Regions from separate parts of the Paenibacillus filicis genome, predicted to be linked through region 1. Evidence: riboswitches for the same ligand, from Rfam matches in the RefSeq annotation. Region 1 holds a riboswitch; the other holds the start of a gene.
What was found. A riboswitch is a leader RNA that binds a small molecule or an ion and turns the genes downstream of it on or off. The one in region 1 is predicted to bind cobalamin.
Positions count from the first base shown of each region.

Region 2: it holds a riboswitch for cobalamin, as region 1 does, so the genes downstream of both, WMW72_RS33625 (ABC transporter substrate-binding protein) here and WMW72_RS08695 (FecCD family ABC transporter permease) in region 1, are expected to answer to the same signal.

Region 1 is NZ_JBBPCC010000004.1:163,751-169,270, reverse strand. It holds gene WMW72_RS08705 (ABC transporter substrate-binding protein) at 1-770, opposite strand, end outside; gene WMW72_RS08700 (ABC transporter ATP-binding protein) at 767-1,573, opposite strand; gene WMW72_RS08695 (FecCD family ABC transporter permease) at 1,591-2,673, opposite strand; cobalamin riboswitch at 2,838-3,038, opposite strand; gene WMW72_RS08690 (Sapep family Mn(2+)-dependent dipeptidase) at 3,200-4,675, opposite strand; gene WMW72_RS08685 (carbohydrate ABC transporter permease) at 4,745-5,520, opposite strand, start outside.
Region 2 is NZ_JBBPCC010000036.1:22,063-27,582, reverse strand. It holds gene WMW72_RS33635 (glycoside hydrolase family 30 protein) at 1-1,083, shown strand, start outside; gene WMW72_RS33630 (DUF423 domain-containing protein) at 1,401-1,763, shown strand; cobalamin riboswitch at 1,822-2,013, shown strand; gene WMW72_RS33625 (ABC transporter substrate-binding protein) at 2,111-3,751, shown strand; gene nikB (nickel ABC transporter permease) at 3,752-4,693, shown strand; gene WMW72_RS33615 (ABC transporter permease) at 4,690-5,520, shown strand, end outside.

The DNA.
Region 1 (5,520 bases):
GTCGCCCAGCCCTTTTCGACATCGCCGAAAATATTCTTACCGCCTGCCAGCTGGACCAGATTCGTCGTTAACGATTTACCTGCTGTGTACGCCTTGTCATCTCCGCTGTCATAGGCAAATACCCGCAGCGGCTTCTCAGGCTGACCGATCTTCGCTTGAATCTCTTTCACTTTCGCTTTCATCGAATCGATCATCGCGTCGGATTTGGCCTTCACGTTGAAAATAGTTCCGATATTCGAGATATCCGCATACACGTCATCCAGCGAGCCGAACGGCACATAAGTTCCTTGGGCCACATAGGCCGTGATGCCTTTTTCCTTCAAGGCTTCTACAGTACCGACACCTTTCTCGGCAAAGGCGCTTTTGCGGCCGTAGACAAAGTCCGGATCAGCACCCAGCAGCACTTCCAGGGAAGGATACTTGGCAGCGAGCACCGGGATGGCGGCATACTTTTCCTTCAGCTCAGGGAGAATCTCGTCGTCCATGTAGGCGGTGCCGACCATCGACTTCTCCAGACCTAGCGCCAGCATAATTTCCGTCGTATGCTGGTTCAAGCTGACAGCCCGCTTGGGAGCTTCCTTGAAGGTCAGCGTACGGTCCATGTTTTGGATCGTGACAGGCGTATAAGCTGCCGCTTGCTCGGACGATGCTTTCTGCGGGCTGTCTCCGCCAGCCGCCGGGCTCTTCGAAGGGGTTTGACCGCAAGCGGTCAGGACTACCAACAGCGTGCTCATGAGCACAGATATCATCAGTGTTGAAAAACGTTTCATACGAGTAAGGCTCCTTTTGTCTTAAATTGAGATTGCAATGATTCAGGGAAATACGTAATGCTGAGCCTGCGGGTCACCGGATGCACGGCCAGCTCCGCACTCACGCCGAACACTTCTTCCAGCAGTTCGGGCGTTATCACTTCATCGGGCGTGCCCGAAGCGTGTACCTGACCGGCGTTCATCACGATGATCCGGTCGCAGAAATAACAAGCCATATTCAGGTCATGCAGTGCCGATAACGCGGTAATCCGCAGTGTGCGGACCAAGTCCATAATCTGCAGCTGGTACCGGATGTCCAGATGGTTCGTCGGCTCGTCCATGATGAGAAATTGCGACTGCTGAGCCAGCGCCCGGGAGATCAGCACGCGCTGCTTCTCCCCGCCGGACAGATTGGAGAAGCTCCGCCGCGCATAGTCCCCCATCCCTACACGGTCCAGTGCTTCGCGAACCAGGGCGTCGTCCCCCTTCGTATCTGCGGCAAACATCCCTTTGTGGGGATGGCGGCCCATCAGTACAATATCCCAGACTGTAAAATCAAAGACGGATGACGTCTCCTGACTGACCACCGCCATCCTCTGCGCAGCTTCCTTGTAGGACAGCTCGGACAGAGCCTGCCCGTCCAAGGAAATCCAACCCGCTTGGGGCTTCAGCACGCGGTAGATGTTTTTCAGCAGCGTCGACTTGCCGCTTCCGTTCGGACCGATGATGCCGACAAATTCGCCCGGATTCACCTGCAGGTCCACGTCTTGCACGATAGGGACTCCCTTGATGCCGTACGAGAGCCCCTGAACCTCCACCTTCATCGGTCGGTTCCCTCCCTCTAGAACGAGTATGAGCTGCGGCGCAGCAGCCAGATAAAGAACGGACCGCCGCACAGCGCCGTGACGATGCCGACGGGCAGCTCCTCTGGAGCCAGGACCAGCCGGGCGAACACATCCGCCCAGATCATGAAGGATGCCCCCAGCAGCATGCTGACCGGCAGAACGCGGCGATGGTCGGAGCCTACCAGCAGCCTCACCAGATGGGGGATCATCAATCCGATGAATCCGATCGCTCCGCTGACCGCGACGATCACCCCCGTCAGCAGGGAGGCCACGATCACCAGCACCTTGCGGAAGCGGTCCATGTGGACTCCCAGGGTGACAGCCGTCTCTTCTCCCATCAACAGCGCATTCAGTGAACGGTATTGCAGCATCAGGTACGCGGTACCGGCCACGACCAAGAAGGACGGAAGCGACAAGTAGCTCCATTTGGCCCCGGTCAGACTGCCCATCATCCAGAACATCGCCGACCGGATGCCTTCTTCCTTCGGCGCCATTGTCACGATAAAGCTGGTCAGCGCCGACAACATCATAGACACTGCGATACCCGCGAGCAGCAAGCGCGTATTGGACAACGAGCCGCCGACGCGTGCCAGCATGTAGACCAGCACGATGGCGAGCAGCGACCCAAGAAACGCCGACACGGATAGAGCATACGAGCCGAACACTTGAAACGCGCCGAATAAAATCACAAGCGTAGCGGCAGCGGACGCGCCCGAGGACACACCCAGAATGTACGGATCGGACAGCGGATTGCGGGTCAGCGCCTGGATGACAGTCCCCACTACAGCAAGTCCGCCCCCTACGACAGCGCCCAGCAGCACGCGCGGGAAGCGGATGTCCCAGATAATATTGCCCTGTGCCTTGGACCATTGCGGCTCCAGCCACTGGTCCACGCCAGGGATATGCGAGAACGCAATTTTCCACACGGTGGACGGTTCGATACGGACCGGCCCCAGCATCACCGCGAGCGTAACCGACACGAGCAGCAGCACAGCCAGCCCCAGCACGATGAGGGGGAACCGTCCCTCGGCTGCGATCCGGGTTGCTGCGGCAGATCTCTCTTGCGATAAACGACTCATCTGACCCCCTCTTTCCTCCAGATCTCACACACAGCAAAAAGGAGCATCCCTACCCGCGATCAGCGGTTAGACATGCTCCTCTAATAGACAGGACGGCTCGAAATAATCGAGGTCCACCAATAAGCCTCAGCATTCTAACACCTCCCCATTCTCCGCAGGTCAAAGCAGTGTTGTCCAAACAGGCAGGTCTCCTGACTCAGGGTTTCTCTCTCGGCGTCTTCCCGGAGCAAGCTCCAGTGACATCGTACCGAGAAATAGCCGGACCTTCCGGCTCCCTTTACAGTGGCGGGACCGTGACGGATTTGCACCGTACTTCCCTTTTAAGCTTTGGCCGAAGCCAAAGCACCTGTTTCCACTTATGCAATTATCATCCTTTAGTCTATAGCAGCGATAAGAATAGTGTCAATTGAAATGTTTACGAAGAAGCGTACTAGCAGACATATTCATCCGGTAAACATACAGAAAGCCCGCTGCCGCAGCAACCGGGCTACTCCGTCTTAGCCTTTACAGCCTGCCTATTTCCCGCTCATGACTCGGCCCATTCATTCAAAGCCAGCAGCGCCATCACATAAACCTTGAGCGCCGCCAGCAGATTCGGGATTGACTGGGCTTCATCCGGCCCATGAATCTGTCCATGGCCCTCCGGCAAGCCGAGCACAGATACATCCGCCGGCATCCCTGGACCGAAGCCAACGGCATGCGGGAGCTTGCGGGCGTAGGTGCCGCCGCCCATGACGAACGGCTCCTTCTGCGTCCCCATCACCCGGTTGAACGTATCGTTCAGCAGCCTGACCTCCGGGGCATCCTTATCGACCCGGTTGCCCTTATTCACCTGCACCGCGTCAAGCGTGAAGCCATGACCGGCAGCCGACTGCTCGAGCGCCTTGAGAAGGACGGAAGCATCCGCCGTAATCGGACACCGGATATTGAGATTCAGACGGGCCTCGCCCCGCACCAGGCTGCCGATCGCGCCGACGCAGGTCAGCTCGCCGGACACCTCATCCGCGCAGGCGATGCCCAGCGCTGCTCCGTCATAAGTGGCGCACACCGCCGCGATGAACCGGAAGGCTGACGCCTCTCCGGCATCCAGCAAACCCGCAGCGAGCACGGCGTCCAACAGCACGTGAATCGCATTGATCGAGCCGGACGGAAAGGCCGCATGCCCCGGAATTCCCCGGGCCGTCAGCCTGACTGCACCCAAATCCCCCGGCAGCTCGCCCGGCGCATCCACGCGCGTTACCGTGACCGTCTCCGGCAGAGCCTGCAGCCTGCGCCCCAGCCCTTCGTCATAGCGCAGCGTCAGCTCGGCCTCGCCGGGTACGATGTTGGAGGCGCTGCCCGCCCGGAAGCCAAGCACCGCTCCACCTCCCAGACTGGGCGATATCAGGTCTGCCTGGATCAGGCCTTTCTCCCCATAGCAGACCGGGAAGCCGCTGTCTGCTACGATATTGAAGTCCGGCACATCCCCGTGCTGGACGACATACACCGCATCGCCCATCCCGATCTCCTCGGCACTGCCGATGATCTGCTTGACCATGTAGCGAAGCGGAAGCCCTAGCTCCCGGATGCAGCGCAGCGCGTACAAAACGGCGACGACGGGGCCCTTGTTATCCTGCACGCCCCGGCCGATCAGGAAATCACCGACACGTGTCGACTGGAACGGAGGATAGACCCAGCCGTCCCCGGCAGGCACGACATCGGTATGCCCCCAGATGCCGACGCTTCGCTGGCCCGCTCCCCCTCCCTCGATCACCCCGCAGCGGTAGTCGGTATTGGACGTGCGGAAGCCGTATCGCTCCCCAAGCGCCAGCACCGCCTCCAGCGCCTCTGCGCAGGCCTTGCCGTACACCTTCGGCTCGGCGCTCTCCGTGGCCACGCTGGGAATGGATACGAGCAGCGCGATGTCGGCCAGCAGCTCGTCCTGATGGAGACGGATCCAGTCGTCAATCCGCTTCTCCAGCTCCAGGTCCTGCGCCGCTTCCTGCCCCGTTTCCTTACTCATCGCTTAGTTCCTCCTTAGATCAGCTATTGATGTGCATGCCTAACAACAGCTGGCCCCATCATCCGCCCATCAACCCTTGATCGCACCGTCGGTCAGCCCCGCGATAATATGCTTTTGCCCGAAGGCGTACACGATGATGATCGGCAGCATCGCCAGCAGATACGAAGTAAAGGCCATCGTATAATTGAACGAATACTCGGTCTTGAAATTGTATTGGAACAGCGGCAGCGTCCAGAACTCCTTGGCCTTGTTCAGCAGCAGCAAGGGCAGCATGAAGTCGTTCCAGAACCACAGCGCATCCATAATGATCAGCGTCGCCAGCATCGGGGCGATCAGCCGCAGGATAATCGACGAATAGATCTGAAACGTGCTGCAGCCGTCGATGCGAGCCGCTTCCTCGATCTCTGCCGGCATATTCTGGATGTAATTGACGAGCAGGAATACGCCCCTCGTCAGACTGAGCGCGCCGTACAGCAGAATCAAACCGAACGGGTTCAGCAGATTGAGCCCCGTCATAATTTTCGTCAGCGGCAGCATGATGACCTGGAACGGTACGAACAAGCCCAGCAGCATGTAGAGATAGATAAAGTTATAGTAGCGTTTATGCCGATTCCGGGCGATCGCATAGGCCACCGCCGGATTGATCAGCACGACCAGCAGCACCGAGAAAAACGTAATGTACGTCGTGTTCCACACATAGCGCCAATAATCCCCCTTGGCCAGCAGCTCTGCGTAGTTATGGAAGCTTAGGCTTTCCGGCAGAGCAAAGAAGCTTCGGCCCGCCTCAGGCAGTGTCTTGAAGGAATTGACCACCACGAGATAGAGCGGTCCGAGAATGAGGAGAA
Region 2 (5,520 bases), on a different contig from region 1:
ATGTCCTTTATCCGCCAGCCGATGGGTGCCAGCGATTTTGCGTGGAAGATATATAGCTACGACGATGTGGAGCCTGGCGAAAGCGACTATGAACTGAAGCGGTTCTCGATCGACCATGACCGGGCTTACATCCTGCCTGTCCTTCATCAGGCCTTGAAGCTGAACCCGGAGCTCAAGGTCATGGCTTCGCCGTGGAGTCCTCCGGGCTGGATGAAGACCTCGGATGCGATGATAGGGGGAAAGCTGAAGCCGGACTGCTATGAGGTGTATGCGCGCTACTTCGTCAAGTTTCTAGATGCTTACGAGGCCGAAGGCATTCCGATCTATGCCGTCACGATGCAGAACGAACCGGGCTATGAGCCCAAGGAGTATCCGGGCATGATCGTGAAGCCGTCGGAGGAAGCGGCGTTTATCAAGTCGCATCTGGGACCGAAGCTGGCGGAGCGGGAGCAGCCCGTCAAGATTATGTGCTATGATCATAACTGGGATGTCCCGAGCCACCCTGATGAGATCTATGAGGATGCCGAAGCGAACCGCTATATCGCAGGGACGGCCTGGCATGTGTACGGGGGGCGCCATGAGGCGATGACGCTGATCAAGAAGCGGTTCCCAGATAAGGACGTTTGGTTCACCGAGGCCTCCGGAGGCCAGTGGATTCCGCCGTTCCACGACGCCTTCATGGATCAGATGAAGCATGTGATCCGCACGACGCGGAACTGGTCGAAGTCGGTGATCTGGTGGAATATCGCGCTGGACGAGAACAACGGTCCGACCGTACTGTCCCGCAGCACCTGCCGTGGGCTGGTGAAGATCGAGCAGCAGACCGGGCAGCTCACCTATAACCTGGATTATTACACCTTGGGCCATATCAGTAAGTTTGTGCGGCCGGGCGCTTACCGGATCGAATCGAATACGTTCGAGGACGACCTGGAAAGTGTAGCATTCCGCAATGAGGATGGCTCCAAGGTTGTCATCGTGTCCAACCGGACGACTGATCCCAAGTTATTTGTGGTGGCGTGTGGCGACCGGACATTCCAGTATACGATAGCTGGGGAAGCCGCCGTTACGTTCAAGTGGGCGTGAGACGAGGCACTGGGCTGGCTGTATCAGAGACCCATCTATGCGGTTGAATACGAATGGATTTTGCTGAAATAACCGGCGGGTTCAGGCCGGGCTTCAGCTGTGGAAAGCCCGCAGGAGATACCTCGTACATCAAGATCCCCTTTCTTTGGAGAGGGGGTTTTGCCGTCTCAGGCAAGTCGCAGCGAGATCTTGTCGGCGGGCGCTGCCGGATAGCTCTGCCAGTCGGATTATTCCTCCTACCCGCCCCGCCGTTGTCCCCTCAGCCTCGCCATGCTATGCTGTCTGTAGAAGTCAGATCCCGTGATGGAGGCCATACGATGCAAACTTTTGTGATGCTTGGCAGTATATTGATGTTTCTGGCGGTTGCGCTGGGTGCCTTCGGTGCGCATGCGCTCAAGGCCAGGCTAACACCGGATAAGATGAAGGTGTACGAGACGGGGGTCCAGTACCATATCGCGCATGCGCTCGGCTTGCTGCTGCTTGGACTGCTGGCGGACCGGTTGCCAGAAGCGTCTCTGATCGTCACAGGCGGCTGGTTTCTGCTGGCCGGCGTGATTTTGTTTTCGGGGAGTCTGTACATGCTGAGTCTGACGGGCAAGCGAATTTTTGGCCCGATTACCCCGCTCGGGGGAGTGGCGTTCCTGATCGGCTGGGTGCTGGTGCTCGTGGCCGTGATCTGATCTCGGGCTTGCCTGAACAGAAAGATTACGATATGATCAGTCTTGTTTCATAGACAACTGCATACCTCAGGGAACAAGGTGCTTGACTGAGGTCAAGCTTAATAGGGAAGTTCGGTGCGATGCCGACGCGGTCCCGCCACTGTAGGGGAGGAGTCTCGGCAAGATGCCACTGATCCGCATATCGGATGGGGAAGGCTGCCGACGGCAGAGATACCCGAGCCAGGAGACCTGCCTGTTCTGACACACAACGTTGACCCCTACGGAGAATAGGGAGGTGTTAAAGACGGCCGTCTTGTTTCCATATCATATGTCGGGACATCTTTAACCTTCCTTGTGTGAAGGTAAAGATGTCTTTTTTATTTATCCAGCAGAAAGAAGGAATCGAACGCATGTATCCATTTGTTCAACAATCCAAGACCAAGCTTCACATGGTTCTATGGGCTCTATGTCTGCTGCTCGTCCTGGCAGGGTGTAGCTCAGCGGCGCCGCAGACCGGCACGCCATCCACAGCCCCCTCCGGCAGCCAGCTTCCGGAGGAAATTGTCCTGGCGGCGCCCCGCGATCTGGCGCCCGGACCGCAAGATGCTTATTACACGAGCACGATCTTATATGTATGGGAGCCGTTGATCACCGCTTCCGAGGACGGACAGCCCGCTCCCAAGCTCGCGGAATCGTGGACGATGTCGGCCGACGGCAAGGAATGGAGCTTCAAGCTGCGGAATAACGTCAAGTTCCATGATGGAGAATCCTTGAACGCGGATGCCGTCATCGCCAACTTTAACCGGTACAAGCAGGTAAGTCCCAAGAGCTCGCCGTTCTATACCCTGGACATCAAGAGTTCTTATCCGGGGCTGAAGGAAGTTGTGAAGCTGGACGATCTGTCATTCAAGCTCGTCTTTGAAAATCCGCAGCCTACGCTGTTGTATGCGATGGTTAACTTCTCTAGCGCGATCTACAGCCCTAAGAACTTCAATGAGAAAGGCGATTTCAACGGCCTTCCTCAAGGAACAGGTCCCTTCAAGCTGATCGAGCATCAGAAGGATCAATATGCACTGCTGGAAGCGTTCGACGGCTATTACGGGGAGAAGGCTGCAACCAAGCGGATTCGCGTCCGTTCGATCCCGGACCCGGATACCCGTTTGGCCGCTTTGAAATCCGGTGAGATTATGGGTGTCATGGATCTTGGAGCGATCCCGCCTACCCTCGCCAAGGAGCTACTGAAGGACCCCCAATTCGAAATTTCGGCAACGAAGTCGACGATTTCTCATTATCTGCACCCGAACGGCAAGAAGGCGCCCTTCGATAATCCGAAGATGCGCCAGGCCGTCAGCCTGATGCTGGACCGTGAGCAATTGGTGAAGGAGCTGTATCTGGGCTACCCGACCGCCACCGCCAATTTCCTGAACAGCACCTCGCCGTTCTACAAGGAAATCAAGCTGGAGCATAAGCCGGATGAAGCCAAGAAGCTGGCAGCAGAGGTGCTGGGCACTCAGCGGCAGTCGATCGATCTGATCGTGCCGACCTACGGCTTGGACCGTTATCCATATAAAGCGCAGGCGGAGCTGTTCCAATCCGTGCTGAAGGATCTGCAGCTGGACGTAAATATCAAGATTCTGGATGGAGCTGCCTTCAAAGACGCACAGGCCAAGGGGGATTACCATCTGGCTCTCGCTACCCAGGGACTGCCGAATGGCGATCCGTTCACCCTCTTCACCAACTATTTCTCCAGCGCTGGCTCCAGCAACAAGAGCTACAGCCTGGGCTATAAGAATGACCGGGTTGACCAACTGCTGAATCAAGCCAAGGGAACCTTGAGCCTGGATGAGCGCAAGGGTATCTACAACGAGCTGCAGACGATCGCCGCTGCGGATCTGCCGACGATTCCCTTATTCAACGATGCCAGTCTGATCGCCTACAATAAAAAAATAAAAGGCTATAAAGCGACGATCTACGGCACTACGCTGCCTCAGCTTGCCTGGGTCAAGTAGATGCGGTATGTCTTCAGGCGGATAGCCGCCGCTATTCCTGTCCTGCTGGGCATTTCTTTCATAGCTTTTGTTCTAAGTGTGGCTTCGCCCGGAGATCCTGCGGTCGAAGCCTTGAGTATGAATGGGATCAAGGAGCCGACCGAGCAGGAGATCGCCGTCAAGCGGCAGGAGCTGGGTCTTGACGATCCGCTGGCTGTTCAGTACGGACGCTGGCTGTGGAGAGCTAGCCATGGCGATCTGGGCACCTCGTATATGACCAAGGAATCCGTGAGCGGGGAGCTGCTGCGCCGGCTGCCGGTCACGCTCAGCGTGTCCGGACTGGCGCTGCTGTTCGCCGCCGGGACCGGGATTCCGCTGGGGATGCTGATGGCGCTCAAGAAGAACGGCTGGTTCGATCATGCGGCCCGGGCGGTCGCCCTGACGCTGATCTCCATTCCCGGCTTCTGGCTGGCGATCCTGCTGATCTCCTTGTTCGCCGAGAAGCTGCACTGGCTGCCGACGAGCGGATATGGCACGTTCCGTCATCTGATTATGCCGGCGCTGGTACTCGCTTCAGGCACGAGCGCGGTGCTGATGCGCCTGACGCGGGCTGCGCTGCTCGAGGTGTGGAACCAGTCGTACATGGTGACGGCCAAGGCCAAGGGACTGCCCGATCTGCGTATCCTGGTCATCCACGCCCTGCGCAACGCGCTGATTCCGCTCGTGACGGTGCTGGGTACTTATTTCGGTGCGATTCTGGGCGGGTCTGTCATTGTCGAGGTGATCTTTGCCGTACCGGGAATCGGCCGGTTCGCGATGGACGGGATTTTCCGCAGGGATTATCCGGTGATCCAGGGCTATGTCGTGTTCACCGGACTGGTGTACGTGATCTTCAATCTGCTGGTCGATCTGTCCTATCTGTGGATTCACCCACAGATGAGAGTGGGAGGGAAGCTGCGATGAAGCCAGAGTCTGTATCAGGCTCAAGTCTGACCGGTCACCGCATAACCTGGCTTAAGGGCACGACAGGGATGGCCGTCCTCATCCTCGCAGCGGTGCTGCTGTGCAGCATTCTGGCGCCATGGCTGGCCCCGTATGATCCCAACCAGGTGAATATGACGGAACGGCTGGCTCCTCTGTCAGCGCATCACCTTCTGGGGACGGATACGCTGGGACGGGATGTATTCAGCCGTTTGCTGTACGGCGGCCGAGTGTCCATCGTGCTGGCGATAGCCGTCACGGCTGTTACGATGCTGCTCGGGCTGGTCATCGGCACGCTGAGCGGGTATTGGGGAGGCTGGGCCGACGATGTGATTCAGGCGGTCGTCAGCATGTTCCAGGGCTTACCGGGACTGGCCTTCATGCTGGCTATAGCCGGCACGCTCGGACCGGGTACAAAGAGCCTGTTCATCGCCCTGATCGTGACATCGTGGCCGGATTTCTCGCGGGTCGTTCGCGGGGAAGTGATGAAGCTGCGGGAGGAAGCCTATGTGGAGGGAATCCGCTCGCTGGGAGCGGGGCATACGTATATCATCGTCCGCCATCTGCTGCCGAATATGATCGGGCCGCTGGTCGTGCTGGGTACGATCCGGGTAGGTCGGGTGATCCTGTCTATCGCTTCGCTCAGCTTCCTCGGGCTCGGTCTGCAGCCGCCCGCCCCGGATTGGGGCGTGATGGTGAACGATGCCAGAGCGCACTTCCGCAGCTACCCGCATCTGATGCTGGCCCCGGGCCTATGCATCGGCGTCGTCTCGTTGTGTATCAACTGGATTGGCGATCATCTCCGGGAT